One region of the Paenibacillus sp. FSL L8-0470 genome, then DNA from elsewhere that is predicted to be linked to it. Evidence: predicted binding sites of a transcription regulator. Region 1 holds the regulator's gene; each other region holds the start of a gene.
The links. Region 1 encodes LexA, which represses DNA repair genes until DNA is damaged. Its sites were predicted from a motif close to CGAACATATGTTCG; they were not measured.
Positions count from the first base shown of each region.

Region 2: a site for LexA is predicted at 1,889-1,902, ahead of NST99_RS25480 (ImmA/IrrE family metallo-endopeptidase). Genes of this name have one in related genera too.
Region 3: a site for LexA is predicted at 1,674-1,687, ahead of NST99_RS25420 (YolD-like family protein). Genes of this name have one in related genera too.

Region 1 covers NZ_JBBOZM010000001.1:4,200,391-4,203,665, forward strand. The annotation lists gene NST99_RS18955 (hypothetical protein) at 1-406, opposite strand, end outside; gene NST99_RS18960 (DUF896 domain-containing protein) at 457-666, opposite strand; gene NST99_RS18965 (LysM peptidoglycan-binding domain-containing protein) at 777-1,190, opposite strand; gene lexA (transcriptional repressor LexA) at 1,483-2,109, shown strand; gene NST99_RS18975 (L,D-transpeptidase) at 2,285-2,623, shown strand; gene NST99_RS18980 (DMT family transporter) at 3,039-3,275, opposite strand, start outside.
Region 2 covers NZ_JBBOZM010000001.1:5,574,465-5,577,739, reverse strand. The annotation lists gene NST99_RS25495 (WD40/YVTN/BNR-like repeat-containing protein) at 1-612, opposite strand, end outside; gene NST99_RS25490 (hypothetical protein) at 757-936, shown strand; gene NST99_RS25485 (hypothetical protein) at 1,082-1,246, opposite strand; gene NST99_RS25480 (ImmA/IrrE family metallo-endopeptidase) at 1,328-1,870, opposite strand; gene NST99_RS25475 (YjfB family protein) at 1,983-2,159, opposite strand; gene NST99_RS33800 (YjcZ family sporulation protein) at 2,401-2,553, shown strand; gene NST99_RS25470 (hypothetical protein) at 2,601-2,738, opposite strand; gene NST99_RS25465 (hypothetical protein) at 2,911-3,123, shown strand; gene NST99_RS25460 (hypothetical protein) at 3,113-3,275, shown strand, end outside.
Region 3 covers NZ_JBBOZM010000001.1:5,567,749-5,571,023, forward strand. The annotation lists gene NST99_RS25410 (hypothetical protein) at 1-672, shown strand, start outside; gene NST99_RS25415 (hypothetical protein) at 669-1,106, shown strand; gene NST99_RS25420 (YolD-like family protein) at 1,282-1,623, opposite strand; gene NST99_RS25425 (hypothetical protein) at 1,806-2,033, shown strand; gene NST99_RS25430 (hypothetical protein) at 2,124-2,768, opposite strand; partial or broken gene NST99_RS33795 (zinc-ribbon domain-containing protein) at 2,960-3,028, shown strand; gene NST99_RS25435 (PH domain-containing protein) at 3,079-3,275, shown strand, end outside.

The DNA.
Region 1 (3,275 bases):
ATTTAAGCACGACCACTCCACGGGACAAAGTGATCTTCTCAATATCTCCAGCTTGCAGCCAGCGTTCACGGTTATACTTAATCGTAGACACTCTGTTGCGCTCAACCTTCAGATACGGACGCCGGAAGAATAGAAGTGCCGCCAGCGCAAAGTAAAGAACGACGCCCAGCCAATTGGCAAGGATGCCACTGCCTCTGGCCTCGTCGATCGAGCCTACCACCCAGAACATAATTCCAAGCAGCATTAGAACAACAGGAAATGCAATGTTGCGGCCCTTAAAGATATCACTATTTTTCGCAGCTGATTTTGACGAAGAAGCATAAATGGAATCCTTGCCCTGCTTCTTTCTTTGCTTGTTGATCTGCTGTGTGTTGCGTTGAACCATTCTTTCCCAAGAACGGGCCATGTCAGTTCCCCCTAGTCATCCTGTAATATCTATGAAAAAGACACACTGGACTAATGTTTGAGTCCCTTGTTGCCTTGTTCATGCTCATCATTATCCACGATTTCAATAGTGTCGAGCTGGGCCCGGAAGTTGCTGCGGATGTTGCCCAGATAAATCTCGCGGAGCTTGGCCCGTTCAGCCAATTCCTCTTCACTCAGGCCGCCATTCTTCTGTTTGCGTGCCAGTTCATTGATGCGTGCGACCAATTCGTCAATATTCAATGCTTTCCCCTCCCCTATAAATTCATTCTAACTTTGCCATGAGAAAAAGAGCTTGTCAAGGTCTACCCCCTGAAAGCTCTTTACGTCAGTCTATACTGCTTATGATGAAGTTAATACACAGGCAATGTCAGTATATCTCCGGCCTGAATGTTCCCGTTCTTCAAACCGCTTGTTTTTTTAATTCCTTCTATATATACGACCGTCTTCATTCCCGCTGGTTTGTTCTTAAGGGCGATACTCCAGAGCGTGTCTCCGCGTTCAACTACTACCCGCTTTTCCTGCTTCACTAATGATGCTGAACTCGCAAAAACATTACCAACAACTGTAAATCCCGATACAACAAGCATAAAGACCAGCATTAGCTTCACCAGATACTCTTTCCGGCATAGTCCTATGATCTCCGAAAATAAAGCGGCGGCGGATTGTTTCATTTCATTCATATGATTAGAAGCAGAATGTCCTCTAGTTGAATTAACTTCACCGGCCTCTTCGTAGATGCTGCGGTATGTACTGTATTTTAACATTGTCATCGTCCTCCAAACACTTGTTCTTACTTTCGAAAATAATATAACACGAACATGTGTTTTGATCAATAGATTTTTTAGAACAATTGTTCGCTTTTTTCCGTATCCATAAATGTGTCAGTTTTCAGCACCGGCATTGCCTTTTCCCGCCATTTTCAAACCGTTATTGGATACTAATATGGTAAAAGGCTACTATTTCCACTATTAATCTCAGATTGTTAGAACTTATGTTTGTACGAACGGAAGTTCTATGTTATAATTTTCCCAAACATACTATATGGGGTTGATTCCGATGTCAAAGATTTCGAGTCGTCAGCTGGCGATCCTGGAATTTATACGTAACGAAGTCCGTAGCAAGGGTTATCCTCCGTCCGTCCGGGAAATCGGTGAAGCTGTAGGATTGGCCTCAAGCTCCACAGTGCACGGCCATCTGGACCGGCTTGAGAAGAAAGGCCTTATCCGCCGCGACCCTACGAAACCGCGTGCAATTGAGCTGCTCGGCCAGGAAGATTCCGAGAATGTACATCAATTCGTACAGACGGTTACCCGTATTCCTGTCGTAGGTAAGGTCACCGCCGGGGTGCCGATTACCGCAACGGAGAATATCGAAGATTACTTCCCACTACCTTCCCACTATGTGGGAGATAACAAGGTATTTATGCTCTCCGTTCTCGGTGACAGCATGGTGGAAGCAGGTATTATGAATGGTGACTATGTAATCGTCCGCCAGCAGCAGACTGCTGACAACGGCGATATCGTCGTTGCCATGACCGAAGAAGACGAAGCTACAGTCAAGACATTCTACAAAGAACGTGACCACATTCGTCTACAGCCGGAGAATCCGGCTTATGAACCCCTCCGTCTTAACCGCGTTACGATTTTGGGACGAGTTATCGGTCTCTTCCGCGATATCCATTAATATTTTTGTTCATATTTAAGGGCTGCTTCACTTGAAAAAGTGAAGCAGCCCTTTCCCCTTTTCAAATGGTCATTTTACTCATCACGAACATTTGTTCTGTTTATCCCATATAACAATTCCTTCGAACAGCAACAGCACTCCGCACATATTCTGATAGCAAAGGAGTGCTGAATCTATGCCTAATTATCGGATTATTGTTGATTTGTCGCAGCGCATGCTTTATTTGCTTGACAATAACATCGTTACCAGAGGGTTCCCTGTCGGTATTGGCACCATGCTTACCGTTACACCGGCGGGAGAATACACTATCATTAACAAACAGCCTAAGCCTGGCGGACCCTTCGGTGCATTCTGGATGGGTCTATCCAAACCACATTACGGCATTCATGGAACGAATGACCCTTCCTCCATCGGACATATGGTCTCCCATGGCTGTATCCGCATGTACAATGAGGATGTGCTGGCCCTTGCAGCAATCGTGCCTATTGGAACACGGGTTACAATAAGGGATTAACAGCATGGTGATCAGACAAAAGCAAAAACACCCTAAGGATCACAAAAAAATGATCGAGGGTGTTTTTCATTGTGCTTAATATGGGTCCTTCCTGTCTGCCGATTCATACCGGTCGCGTATTTCACGATTTTTAGCATATATGTACAAATCCAAAGCTATTATTCCTCTCCGGGCAAGTTTAACCAACAGTACGAATGCGTAAATACAAGCTACAACCGATATGAGCCACATCAATACGCTAAACACGCCAATTCCATTAAGGAATAAATTTCCTCTATGCACAAACAACTTTCACTCACTCCCCTGGATTCTTGAATATGAAAATACCCCACCATTCTGGCAGGGTACTGTTATTTCGTCACTATACTATTGTTTGGAACAAATTGTATATGATCTTTATTTCATCAGCTTCAGCTTAGGCTCTATCGGAAAGGCTGGTTTGTTGTGTTTCGGCAGCCTCATCAGAGGAACCATGTCCGGGACCCAGCAAATTCAGCACAATCACACCAATGACGATTAAGGTTATTCCTATTACGCTGCCTGTATTTATTTTTTCTTTCCAGATCAGTACCGAGATAAGAACTGTAGCTACCGCCCCGATTCCAGACCAAATTGCATAGGCCGTATTTAATGGAATAGTCTTCAGTGATAA
Region 2 (3,275 bases), 1.4 Mb from region 1:
TAAGTAGCTTGCGGATTTCTGATCCAAAGAAGCCATCCATGATAAATCGTTCCATTGCCCCTCAGTTCTATCCATGATGGCTGTCCAATGACGTCCATTGTCTTGTGTTGCATAGAAGAGAAGAGAGGTATTGGTCTGGCCTTCCTCGTTCAGCAGCACGATTCCATAATTTGTAGAGGTGAAAAATATAGGAGAGGCAGGATTAAACTGAACAGCAGCGTATTTAGGAGGCACTTCAAGCAGCTCTTTGGCCCAGTGAATTCCTCCATCGGTTGTCTTATATAGTCCAATATCGCCTTGGCGTGGAGAATGGACCGTAATCCAGCCGGTGTCCTTCGTCTTAAACTTGAGGTCTCCAATGGGGCCGCTTGGCAAAGTGCCGCTCAAGGAATCGCTCAGCTTATGCCAGGATATGCCTCTGTCATTGCTCATATAGATACGGTTATCTGCCTGATACATTCCTGAACCTGCTGAAGTTGCCTTCCAGCTGTACCCAGCTTCCAAAGAATATTGGAATGTACGGATGTTATTATCTTCATCTATGTTACCGGCTTGCGGACTGTATGCGAACATAAGCTGGATTACGGACATAAGAACCCAGAGTGTTTTCATGGAAATCCCCTCCTCCTCCCATAGTATAGGAATAAATTGGGAGATAGGTTACAGAGAGATGAAAGAAAGGTTAATTTCCTTTTATGAAACTTTATGGATCTGGAAGCGTTTTATTGAGTATATACAAAAAAGGAGATGGAGAATATGTCTGAGCAAAAGAAAATTCAGGAGCTTGAGCACCGGATAGCTACGCTGGAGAATCAAGGCGGACATCCACCCGGCAACGACCCGAAAAAAATATTGCGCAGGGTGATATGGGGGATTCTGATCGTGTTTTTCCTGCTGACGGCAATAGGCGTAATGCAGTTTGTGAGCTCAGGCTAGCCAGATTGTTCATTCGTTCTTCTCATGAACGAGCAGTGTAGTGCAGACAAGCGTTATCATTAGTAAACACATCCCCCCCCCCTTATTAATAGATATGGACCCTGCCAGACGCCGGCGGGGTCACTTTTTTTGTCCATGGGTTCTCCTAATCTTCTTCCTTCGGTTCTTGCAGCAGAATGGAGAAGGTCTGGGTTTCATGATCGACCTCAATGGTCTCAATGCCAACAAAATCCGGGATATCAGGATGCACGGCATCCACGCTGTAATCCGGATGGGTCATTAATAACTGGATGACTTGAATGGCGTCCATCTCGCTCCCCCTTACGGGTAAATTCACACTATACATAAGGTCTCTGCATTTCATTATGCATAGCTATTATCCCCGCAGCGTTTACCGAATATGTCGGTGGATTAAATTTCTGTCTTCGTTCCTTTCCATCACGGCCATCAATTGCCCCTGGAACACTCGTCTCTGAATCTGGTCAATCCGCTGCATGGCCAGCTCAGCAGGAACCTGAAAGGTTGAAGCGATATATTGGACGGCATCTTCACGGAGTTCAGGCAACATTCTGGCAGAAATCATGGAGTAGGGCATCGCCGCATAAAGGATAAAACGCTCGGATTCATCCTCCTGTGCCTGTGTGAACTGTTCGGGCATCAGCGTGTGGTTACCGGCATGGCGAAGCAAATGGCAGAGCTCATGGAGGAACTCGAGACGCTGCAGCCCGGGAGGAAGGCGGCTGTCAATAAACATGCTGTACATGCCTGCAGAGGCTTCAATGCTCTTGCTTCTTACATCCAGATAATGAATCCAGATATTCAGCCGCTCCGATATGTACTCAATCGAGATTTGCGACGGCTGTTGCACGTTCAACCGCTGATATAAATCTTCAGTCCATTTCTCCAGGGCGGTCATTTGATAGTAGGATTGCATGGGAATCACCTCGATATAGGATCGTATGTTCGTATTATTGACCAAAAGAAAAGCCCGAAAGGGCTCAAGGATAACCGGAACTCATGTTCTTATATATGTAATCATAAATCAATCAAACTACAATATCAAGTGTTTTTCCCAAATTGGGGTGTGGGCTCTGCTGGAGCATTTGGACCAGATTCTGGCTTTGGATCTCAGTCGTTTTTGTGGCAATATTCATGACTTGCAGCCCTGAAGCCTGGTATAGGGACGTCTGACTCATCGCCATTGATAATGCAGCAATGTCCATGTTCCACCTCCTAAAAGTTTTGTGAGCAATGCTTCCTGAAAGTTCTTCGTACAAAACTCACATCGAAAGCATACGCTAAGTTTTTTGAAGCTTCACAGCTTTGAATTTACTTACTGTATATCGACAATGACAGGCCGATACTTTAGGTGAATGACATTTCTTTGCCGTTTGGCCTATACGGTACATCAGCCTTTGTCATATTCTGTGCTATATTCAATATTCACGAGGAGGAATTTAAATAATGGGTATAGATTATGGTTGCGGTAATAACGTTGGTGGAGTAAACCAAGGTCCACCGGTAGTTATGCCGGTAGTAAGTCCATGGACATCGACAAACTCCATTCTGGTTCTCTTCATTCTTCTGGTAATTATTACAAAAGCCTGTATATTCTAATTTAGACTCAATCGAATGTTGCCCCGTCAGGCATATGCCAGATGGGGCTATTTCTTTTTTTTACGGGCTGTGGGTCCAATCTGACGTTTGATTCTTCCCGTGGTTTCGTCGACTTCAATGATATAGAGTTCTTTTACCGTGCCTGCAAGTGCAAACCATTCCTTGAAGGCTTCTTCCTCAGACATGGGCCCGTAAAGCCTTTTTCCCCGATAACAAATATAGAACACCTTGGCTCTCCGCGCGTGGAATATTATCCCACTTTATATTACGCCTAATTCACGGAAGATTGCATAAAGAACATTTGTTCGCATATAATACATACAAATATTCCTGGGCTTTCTTAAGGAGGCGGTTTACATGAGTGCAAAAGAATTGGAGAAGCTGATCGGGCAGGTAATTGAGATCATATATGAGGACAAGTCGGGGAACATCACCCAGCGCAGAGTTGAGGTTCATGGGATTAAAGCCGGGCTGCTTCGGGCCACTTGTCTGACCACGGGCGGTCCAAGGGTATTCCGGACAGCAAACATCCTTGCCTGGCGCCAGGCAAAGGCCCGTTATGCTGGATGATACAGCGCGCAAGCTGCTGAGGATCATGTACCATTTCAGCAACCACTTCCGGAGGATGCCAACACTGCCTGAGCTTGCAAGGCTCAGCGGGCGGACACCGGCGGGAATCTATTCCGGATTTCGCGAGCTGGTGCTGGAGGGTCATATCCAAT
Region 3 (3,275 bases), 1.4 Mb from region 1:
GATACTACCGGCAGCCTAACCACCGTTATTAAAAACAGTCTCCTTGACGGGCACTACAGAGGAACCTATAACTCCGTATGGATGGGTCTGCTGGTGGTGTTGTTTTTTAACTGTCTGCTGCTATTCGGGGGCATCTTCCTGATCCGAAACTCCATCGGAAGAGATGTTACACTGCAACTGGAGATGTACTATACTACCTCTCCCCTAAATGTGCATCAATATGCGGAATCCAAACGTTTGGCAAATTTCCTCTACCTTGCGCTGGTTGCTCTGGTTGTTGAAGTCATGGCTCTGATCATGCAGCTCAGCAGGGGGGAAAGCTATGCGATTGAGCCTCTTTCCTATTTAATGCCTTTTGTACTGCTGATTTTACCCTTTATCTATGTATTATCCAGCGTGACGGTTTGCATGGAGCTACTCCCCCCGCTGCGCAGAAATCTCGGCAATCTGCTGTTGTTTATCCTGTCCTACGCCTATCTCTCTATAGTCTTCACCGGTGCGAACAAAACAGAGATCAACCCGTACTTCGATGTTACTGGTCTGCAGTTTATCGTTAAGAATGTATTCAGCCAGTTCAGGCAGTACTTTGCGCTGACCCGTCCAAATGATCCTTCCGTTTCCTTTTTGAGACGATCGGCGATTATAACAATACTTTTCAGATGTACACCATGACTTGGGAGTTCAAATTTGTAATCAGCAGGCTCGTTATTGTGCTGGTTGCGTTTATATTTATGCATCTGCTCGTTGCCTTAACAAGCTATGAAAGGATCTTCGGAACCTCCCGTCCCCGGGTCAAACCGGCAAAAGCCAAACGCAGCTCAGCCCGGAAACTGGCGAAATCTCTAGTACCGGTGAATCCAGCCTATACGGCCCCGGCTCCAGCACCTTTTAAGGCCCAATTCATCAGCATCATCCCTTACGAGCTGAGGATTGCCTTCAGGGGATCTGAAAAGCTAATGCTGCTGGTGCTCCCTCTGCTTGCTGCCCAGTATTTCCAGCTTGCATGCGATAGGATTACGGCTGGCCTCCCTAATACCTCTGTTTATTCTGTCAAGCAGCGGATTTCACAAGCAAGAGGCCAATATTTACGCCACTGTAGCCTATAAGAACAAATACTATTTCAGTAAAATAATCATGTACATGCTGCTGCTTGCCTTATTTTTCTCCGGGACCTTATTCAATTTATTCGTACACGCTCAGTACGCCGGTATACTTTCGCTCATTGTGGGAATTACTTTTGTACAAAAAAATATAATCCGCATGCTTTCCGGCAACGGAGCATCAAACGATGTATACCTCCAAAATATCGTCCACGTTGACCCATTTCCATTCCTCCGCCCACTGCAGCTTGAATTCGCGCGAGTGGGTGTGAATGGAGGTCACAAAGCCGCTCAGCAGCTTGCGCTCAAAAGGATCAAACAGCACAACCGTCACACGGACATGCGCCCGCAGCGACAGAGCCAGCGTACACTCGATCTCTTCCAGCTTCTGTTCATCCAGAATCGGCTTAATCGTGCGCAACGTTTCCCGTTCATCTCTTATAATCCGGCTCTTATGCTCCGGCAGCATCATCCGGCTGCTCTCCCATAGGCCATTGCCTTTCAGCTTCTTGCCGAGTGTCATTGCCATTCCCCTTCCCGATAGTTAATACTAAACTTATGTTCCGTATAACACGAACGTATGTTTGTATTATATCCGGAGTCCCGCTTTTTAATCAACCAGAAATAAATGACAGAGGGAATTGCCTGTTTTCCAGAAAATAGGTGTATAATATTATATATTATGAATGGAAAGGAGAACTTCATTTGAAAAAGGATGCTTCTTGGCTTCTTATCATCTCTTCTTTATTACTAGTGATGATTCCTGTTGCTAACAGCAATACACTGTCAGATTGGACCAAAGGAATATCGGTTGGAATGTCCCTTGGCCTCATGCTCGTAACGTTAATGCTTGCCTACATAAACCACAAGGGAATTTCGTTTAGTCAATCCCGCTTCGGTAAATGGAAAAACCGGTTGCTCCGTTCCAAATAACGAACAAAAAGGCGCACTCAGCCTGCAGCTGTGAAGCGCCTTTTACCATTCTGTGTAAGGATGGACCTCAACTTTAATTGTGGGTATTCCTTATTTGCCGCCGGTAACGGTGGATGTCCCGGAATTTGTGCTATCCTCTGTCGTCGGAGCCAGCTTTACGTCCGTACTGCCCTCTGCTGTACCAGACTCCGCATCCGCAGTCCCCGCAGCTTCTGTACCGATCTCGTCCTCGATCAGCCCTACAGCAGCCCTTGCTTCGTTCAGCTTGGAAATGCCATACAGCATCGCCACATCCGCCTGCTGGTTCATTGCATTGAACTCATCGGCCGTAACGTCGGGAGAAACGGCGCTTTTCGAGGCTTGCTCTTTAATGGAGTACGCACTTTTAAAAGCGATTATTGATTCATTCAGCAGCGTTTGGACCTCTTTAGGCAGGCTTTTGGAAATTTTCACATCCCCCACCTCATCGGCAATTTCCGATGTCGTATCCTGGAATTGATCGACCGCTTTCTCCAGCTCCTTGTCCGAAGCTTTTCCTGTCGAATAAGAGGTTAAAGTAGTGTTGAAATTATCCAGGGAAGACTTGCCCTTTTCATCGAATTGTGACATCTTATCGTAGAAGTTTTGTACGGTCTCCTGCGCTTCTTCTTCTGATGCAGGGGCTGAACTATTATTGCTGCAGGCGCTGAGGATAACCACCACCATAAGTAATCCTGTCAGTAAAGCTTTTCTCATTTTTGAATCCCTCCACTTAACAGAATAATAGCGACTTTTGCAAAGTGCAAATGAAAATATTGTAAAATGCGCCCGAATGAATCATTTTCCTAAAATTAAGCGTATTCATGGGTAAAAGATCTCCGGCCGTGACCGGAAATCTAATGGTATACTATAATCATTTCATCCGGAATAAGAGAGGAAGATCCCTTATGGCTTATTGCACAGCCTGCGGCGCGGAAAACAAGCATGGCGCCAAATTTTGCGGAAAATGCGGAGCACCTGTCGATGGAACGGTTCCAGCGGCACCGCACCAAACGTCAGCTAAAGAATGTCCGGCTCAGGTCCGAAAGTCAAGCTGTGGGAGGGCAAACCCGCCGGCATTTCCGACCGCTTCAAAGGCCTTATACGCCTTAACACAACTACTTACACGATCACCAGTCAGCGGATTATGGTCAAGACCGGACTTATCGGCAAGGATCTCGAAGAAGTTGAACTGCTGCGGGTAAATGATTTCTCAGTAGCCCA